Linked DNA regions of Acuticoccus sp. I52.16.1. The protein of the gene in region 2 interacts with the protein of the main gene of each other region in a pairwise test. Links are inferred from orthologs where the notes say so. Each region holds a gene or a part of one and is shown on either strand. Other genes may lie near its edges. The genes, in order: trkA and ptsN.

Region 1 (3,184 bases), 3.3 Mb from region 2 along the record:
CACCCCATTGACCAAAAAGATGGTTAACGGAGTTTTACTTTTACGGACGTGGTTGAGGAACGTGTCCTGTAGGTTTTGAGCTTTTTCAGCCACTGGTTATATCCCGATCACGATAAACACGGTGCTCGCGCGGTTACCGACACACACAATCGAGCGGCACCAGACCCCGAACACCAGCTCTGTAGGTAGTTCGCCGCGGCGGCCTCTCAAGCGGGACCTTCGCGCCGCTGTCTTAATACACGCTCAGAGGGAGTTTTTCCACGCCTTCGTGGAAGCGCGCCCGCATGGCAGACACGATCGAGCCGGGTTGGCCGTTGCCTATAACCGCGTCGTCGATCTTCACGACCGCCGTCGCCAGCATTGTCGCCGACGTGATGAACGCCTCGCGCGCGGCCTTCGCCTCCTCGAGGGTGAAATGACGCTCCTCGACCTTGATTCCGTTGGTGGCCGCATAGTCCATGATCGCGGCGCGGGTGATGCCCCGCAGGATGCCCTTCTCGGCCGGGCGCGTGATCAGCGTACCGTCCTGCGCGACGATCCAGGCATTGGAGGACGCGCCCTCGGTCACGTAGCCCTCCTTGTCGTACATCCAGGCTTCCTTGGCGCCCGCACGGACCGCCTTCTGCTTGGCCAGCACCTGGGGCAGCAGAGAGACGGTCTTGATGTCGACCCGCTCCCAGCGGATGTCCGGGGTGGTGACGACGGCGATGCCGTCCTCGGAGTTCTTCACCGCGACGGACGGGCTGGTGGAGCGGGCCGTCACGACCAGGGTCGTGGGGATGGGAAGCTTGGGAAAGGCGAAGTCCCGCCGCGCCTGGCCGCGGGTCACCTGCAGGTAGACCAGACCGTTCTTCACGCGATTGCGCCGCGCGGTCTCGCGCAGCACCGTCTCCATGGCGCGGCGCTCGAGCGGCCAGTCCATCTGCAACTCGGTGAGCGAGCGGCCCAGGCGGTCGAGGTGGCGCGTCATGTCGACGATGTGGCCGTTCCAGATCTCGCACACTTCGTAGACGCCGTCGGCAAACTGGAAGCCGCGGTCCTCGACATGCACGTGCGCCTGGGCGTGCGGCAGGTAGCGACCGTTGACGTAGGCAATCCGGCTCATCGTCTCTCCGTTCAGAAGAATTCCAGGCTCACCCGGAACATCTGCTCCACTTGGTGCACTTTTTCGCTCAACGCGAACATGACGACGCGGTCGCGGGCCATGATCTGCGTGTCGCCGTTGACCTCGATCGCCTTGCCGCGCCGCACGATGGCGCCGACACGCACCCCCTCAGGCAATTCCAATGCCCGAAGCGGCCGACCGACCAGCAGCGAGGTCTCCAGCGCCTCCGCCTCGATCACCTCGGCCGACCCGTTCTGCAGCGAATGCACGCTCTCGATGCGACCGCGACGCACATGGCGCAGCACGCGGCTGATGGTGACCGCACGCGGGTTGACGTACGCGTCGATCCCCAGCGCGTTGGCGAGCGCGGGATACGAGACGTTGTTGATGAGCGACAGGTTGCGCGCGCAGCCCAGCGTCTTGGCCATCACGCAGGCGATGATGTTGGCCTGATCGTCGTTGGTGAGGGCGACCATGGTGTCGGCATCCTCGACGTCGGCCTCGCGCAGGACGTCCTGGTCGAGTGCGGAGCCGTTGAGGATCACCGTCTTGTGCAGCTGGTCGGCGATGTAGAGCGCGCGCTGGCGGCTCGCCTCGACGATCTTCACCTTGGTCGACGGCTCGCGTTTTTCGAGCTGCTGGGCGACGTAGAAGCCGATGTTGCCGCCGCCGGCGATCACCACGCGGCTCGCCTTGGGCTCGTCGTGGCCGAAGATCACCAGGGTGCGGCGCACCTGCTCGCGCGGGGCGACGACGTAGACGAGGTCGTCCACCCGCAGCATCTCGTCCGACTTGGGCACGATCAGCGTGCCCTGGCGGTAGACCCCCGTGACCACGGCGCCGAGGTTGGGGAAGAGGTCGGTCAATTGCCGCAGCGGCGTGTCGACGACCGGGCAATCCTCCTGGCACAGGATGCCGACGACGATGATCTTGTCGTCCGCGAAGCGCACCGTCTCGACCGCGCCGGGCAGCGACAGGCGCCGCATGACCATCTCGCCGACCTCGATCTCGGGTGAGATCACCACGTCGATCGGCATGTTGTCGCGCGCGAAGAGCACCGAGTAGACTGGGTTGAGGTAGGATTGGGCGCGCACGCGGGCGATCTTGGTCGGCACCTGGAAGATGGTGTGCGCGACCTGCGTCGCCACCATGTTCACCTCGTCCGACTGGGTGACGGCGATCAGCAGATCGGCGTTCTCCGCGCCGGCGGCCGCCAGCGTCGGCGGGTGGGCGCCATGGCCGATGACCCCGCGCACGTCGAGCTGGTCGCGGACGTTGGCGATGAGCTGGGGCGAAAGGTCGATGACGGAGACGTCGTGGCCCTCGTGGGCCAGCCGCTCGGCGATACCGAATCCGACCTGACCTGCACCGCAAATGACAATGCGCATAGGCTAGTTGTGCGCCACGTTCAGCGGCTGAGTGGGACGCAAGCGCGCGTCACGCAAGGAAAGAGCACGCGGAGCCGGCATTATCCGCGGATGCGGCGCGCGTTGTTTCGCCCGGCACGTCGGCCGTGCGAACGGCATCGTCCACGCTCGCGATCATGACCTTGGTCACGCGACGATCTCCCAGCTCCCAACGGACGTTCACAGGCGACGTCCACCCCCCTCTATATAGGCGATCCGGCATGGCTTGGCCCATCCTAGCCCTCTTTCAGTGCCGCGGCGAGTGCCGCCTCGGCATGGATGGCGGTCGAATCGAAGACCGGCGCGCCGATGTCGTCCTGGCCGATCAGCATCGTCACCTCGGTGCAGCCGAGGATGACGCTGTCCGCACCGGCCTCGATCGCGCTGTCGACGAGTTCGAGATAGCGCGCCTTGGAGCCCGCGTCGACGATGCCCCGGCACAGCTCCTCGTAGATGATGCGGTGCACCGCGGCGCGCCCCGCGTCATCGGGCACGCGCACGTCGAGCGCATGCCGCTCGCGCATGTGGCCGCGGTAGAAGGCGCCCTCCATGGTGAACTTCGTGGCCAGCAGCAGCGGGGCCATGCAGCCCTCGGCGCGCACCGCCTCGGCCGTCGCGTCGGCGATGTGGACGAGCGGCACGCCCGCCGCCGCCTCCACCGCGCCGGCCATCC
Region 2 (3,161 bases):
GGCGCAGCGCTCGCCGGGGTTGAGCTTGTCGGCATTCATGGCGAGGCACATCGAGCAGCCCGGCTCGCGCCACTCGAAGCCGGCGTCGGTGAGGACCTTGTCGATGCCCTCCGCCTCGGCCTGCGCCTTCACCAGGCCCGAGCCCGGCACGACCATCGCGGAGACGCCCTCGGCCACCTTGTGACCCCGGACGACGGCCGCCACCGCGCGCAGATCCTCGATCCGCCCGTTGGTGCAGGAGCCGATGAACGCCTTGTCGATCGCGATCTGCGACATCGGCGTGCCCGGCGTCAGGCCCATGTATTGCAGCGCCCGCTCCATCGCCTGGCGCTTGTGCGGGTCGGTGATGTCGGCCGGGTTGGGCACCGCGCCGTCGATGCTCATCACCGCCTCGGGCGAGGTGCCCCAGGTGACGATCGGCGGAAGCGCCGCGGCGTCGAGCCGGATCTCGCGGTCGAAGTGGGCGCCGTCGTCGGACGGCAGCGTCTTCCAGTAGGCGACCGCATGGTCGAACGCGGCGCCTTGCGGCGCCTTGGGGCGGCCGGCGATGTACTCGAACGTCGTCTCGTCGGGCGCCACCATGCCGGCGCGCGCCCCGCCCTCGATCGACATGTTGCAGACGGTCATCCGCCCTTCCATCGACAGCGCCCGGATCGCGTCGCCGGCATACTCGATCACGTAGCCGGTGCCGCCGGCCGTGCCGATGGTGCCGATGATCGACAGGACGATGTCCTTCGCCGTCACGTGCGCGGGCACGATACCGTCGACGTCGATCCGGAAGTTCTTCGCCTTGCGGGTCACCAGCGTCTGCGTCGCCAGGACGTGCTCGACCTCGGACGTGCCGATGCCGTGCGCCAACGCGCCGAACGCGCCGTGCGTGGAGGTGTGGCTGTCGCCGCAGACGATGGTCATGCCCGGCAGCGTGAACCCCTGCTCGGGGCCGACGATGTGGACGATGCCCTGCCGCGCGTCGAGCTCGTTGTAGTACTCGATGCCGAAGTCGGCCGCGTTCTGGGCCAGCGTCTCGACCTGGGTGCGGGACTCCGGATCGTCGATCCCGGCGGACCGATCGGTCGTCGGCACGTTGTGATCGACCACGGCGAGGGTGCGCTGCGGGGCGTGGACCTTGCGGCCGGCGAGGCGCAGCCCCTCGAAGGCCTGCGGGCTGGTGACCTCGTGGACGAGGTGGCGGTCGATGTAGAGAAGCGCCGTACCGTCGTCCTGGAGCTCGACGAGGTGGTCGTCCCAGATCTTGTCGTACAGCGTGCGCGCCGCCATGGCTCTCGTCCTCCTTTGTTTTGAACGATACCAGATGCCAACGCGCGAGCGCCTTGGCAAGCGGGCATCATCCCGACCGGAGATAGGGATCGCCTATAACCGGCGCAGCCGTCGTGCCGACGGCGGGTGGCGCCCGTCGGCGGCCCGCCGCGGCGCGGTCAGCTGGCGGCGACGGGGGCGCGGGTCAGCAGCGTGTAGAGCTCGGCCGCGTTCTCGGCATCGCGCAGCTGGTCGGTCATGCCGGGCTGCTTGATCGTGCGGGCGATCTTATTCAGCGCCTTCAGGTGGTCGGCGCCGGCGTCTTCGGGCGCCAGCAGCGCGAAGACGAGGTCGACGGGCTGGTCGTCCAGCGCCTCGAACTCGATCGGCCGGGCGAGCGTGAAGAAGAACGCGGACAGCTTGGGCAGGCCGACGAGCTTGCCGTGCGGGATCGCGATGCCGTGGCCGACACCGGTCGATCCGAGCCGTTCGCGTTGCAGGAGCGTGTCGAACACTTCGCGCTCCGGGAGGCCGGTCCGCCGTGCGGCGAGACTGGCGATTTCCTGGAGCGCCTGCTTCTTCGAGCCGACATCGAGGCCTTGGACGACAGCGTCTGGAGCAAGGAGGTCGGTCAGGTCCACGGGATTAATCCGCAGCGGTGTGAGACGCGCCGGACGAAGCGTTGCCCGAGGCGAGCGACGGATCGATCCAGCCGACATTCCCGTCCGCGCGTCGGTAGACGACGTTGAGCGACCCGTTGGCCGCGTTTCGGAACATGAGCGCTGGGGCATCGATGAGATCTAGCTGCAAGACCGCCATGGAGACGGTCATGGTACGGATTTTGGTCGGTGTCTCGGCGACGACGAGGGGCGCGTAGTTCTCTTCGAGCTCCTCGTCCTCGTCCGGGGCGGCGAGAACGGTATAGTTGGCGACCGCGGCCTCGACTTCCGCCGTGGACGGCCCGGTCTTGTGGGCCTTCAGGCGGCGCTTGTAGCGGCGCAGTCGCTTGTCGATCCGCTCGGCGGCCTGGTCGAACGCCGCTGTGGCGTCGCCGGCGGTGGCGGAGGTCTTCAGAAGGACGCCCGTGTCGAGGTGGATCGTGCAATCGGCCTCGAAGCCGGCGCCGGTCTTCGAAACGGTCACTTGCCCGGAATGGTTCCCGTCGAAGTATTTCCCGACGGACGCTTCGACCCGCTCTTCGATGCGTTGCCGCAGAGCGTTGCCGACGTCCATATTCTTGCCAGCGATGGTGAGGGCCATGACAATCCCGAATCGTTTCTATGTCGTCTTCGATAGACGTGGGGCGGAGGCCAGAGCCGGACGACGGTCCGACATCTCCGCGACACGCGAAACAGGGACTGTCACGGGGACGCGATCGTCGGTGGCGCCGAGCCGTGGCGCGGCCTTCTAGGCGCGCGCGCCAGTGGTGTCAATGTTCCAGATCGAGCGTGTACGATTTGCCCGATCTTGTCGATCACCTGCGCGACCCTACCGAGCCGAACCCGTCATGACGGGCCATGCGCCGTCTTTCCACCGACGAAGGGATGTTCATCGCCTCGCGATATTTCGCCACCGTCCTCCGCGCGATCACGATGCCGCTGTTCTTCAGCGTCTGCACGATCTCGTCGTCGGACCTCACATTGGTGGCGCTCTCGGTGTCCACAATGCGGCGAATTTGTGCACGCACCGCCTCGGCCGACACCGCGCCGTCGCCCGCGTCGATCGCCACCGCGAAGAAGGCGCGGAACGGGAACACCCCGCGCGGCGAGGCGAGCGCCTTGTTGGACACGACGCGGCTGACGGTGGACTCGTGCATGCCGATGTCCTGCGCCACCTCGCGCAGGGTGAGCGGCGAGACATGCTGCGCCTCGCCCTCGAAGAAGGCTCGCTGCCGCGACACTATG

Evidence for each region.
Region 1: the proteins of ptsN (region 2) and trkA interact in binary tests that used the Escherichia coli proteins (3 or more experiments, as listed by UniProt). The link is inferred for Acuticoccus sp. I52.16.1 from one-to-one orthologs.

What each region holds. Positions count from the first base shown.
Region 1 is NZ_CP094828.1:5,062,764-5,065,947, forward strand. Bases 306-3,168 are described here. They hold trkA (Trk system potassium transporter TrkA), read right to left. Parts: upstream 2,494-3,168; coding sequence 1,117-2,493; downstream 306-1,116. Other genes in these bases: MRB58_RS22680 (D-amino-acid transaminase), read right to left, coding at 306-1,105; MRB58_RS22690 (aspartate/glutamate racemase family protein), read right to left, coding at 2,748-3,168. In the rest of the region: RNA chaperone Hfq, read right to left, coding at 1-93; more of MRB58_RS22680, read right to left, coding at 233-305; more of MRB58_RS22690, read right to left, coding at 3,169-3,184. UniProt on the Escherichia coli protein: Part of the constitutive potassium transport systems TrkG and TrkH. May regulate the transport activity of TrkG and TrkH systems. Binds to NAD(+) and NADH.
Region 2 is NZ_CP094828.1:1,736,228-1,739,388, reverse strand. The notes cover bases 168-3,007. They hold ptsN (PTS IIA-like nitrogen regulatory protein PtsN), read right to left. Parts: upstream 1,899-3,007; coding sequence 1,437-1,898; downstream 168-1,436. Other genes in these bases: rpoN (RNA polymerase factor sigma-54), read right to left, coding at 2,732-3,007; hpf (ribosome hibernation-promoting factor, HPF/YfiA family), read right to left, coding at 1,903-2,517; leuC (3-isopropylmalate dehydratase large subunit), read right to left, coding at 168-1,278. Outside these bases: more of leuC, read right to left, coding at 1-167; more of rpoN, read right to left, coding at 3,008-3,161. UniProt on the Escherichia coli protein: Seems to have a role in regulating nitrogen assimilation.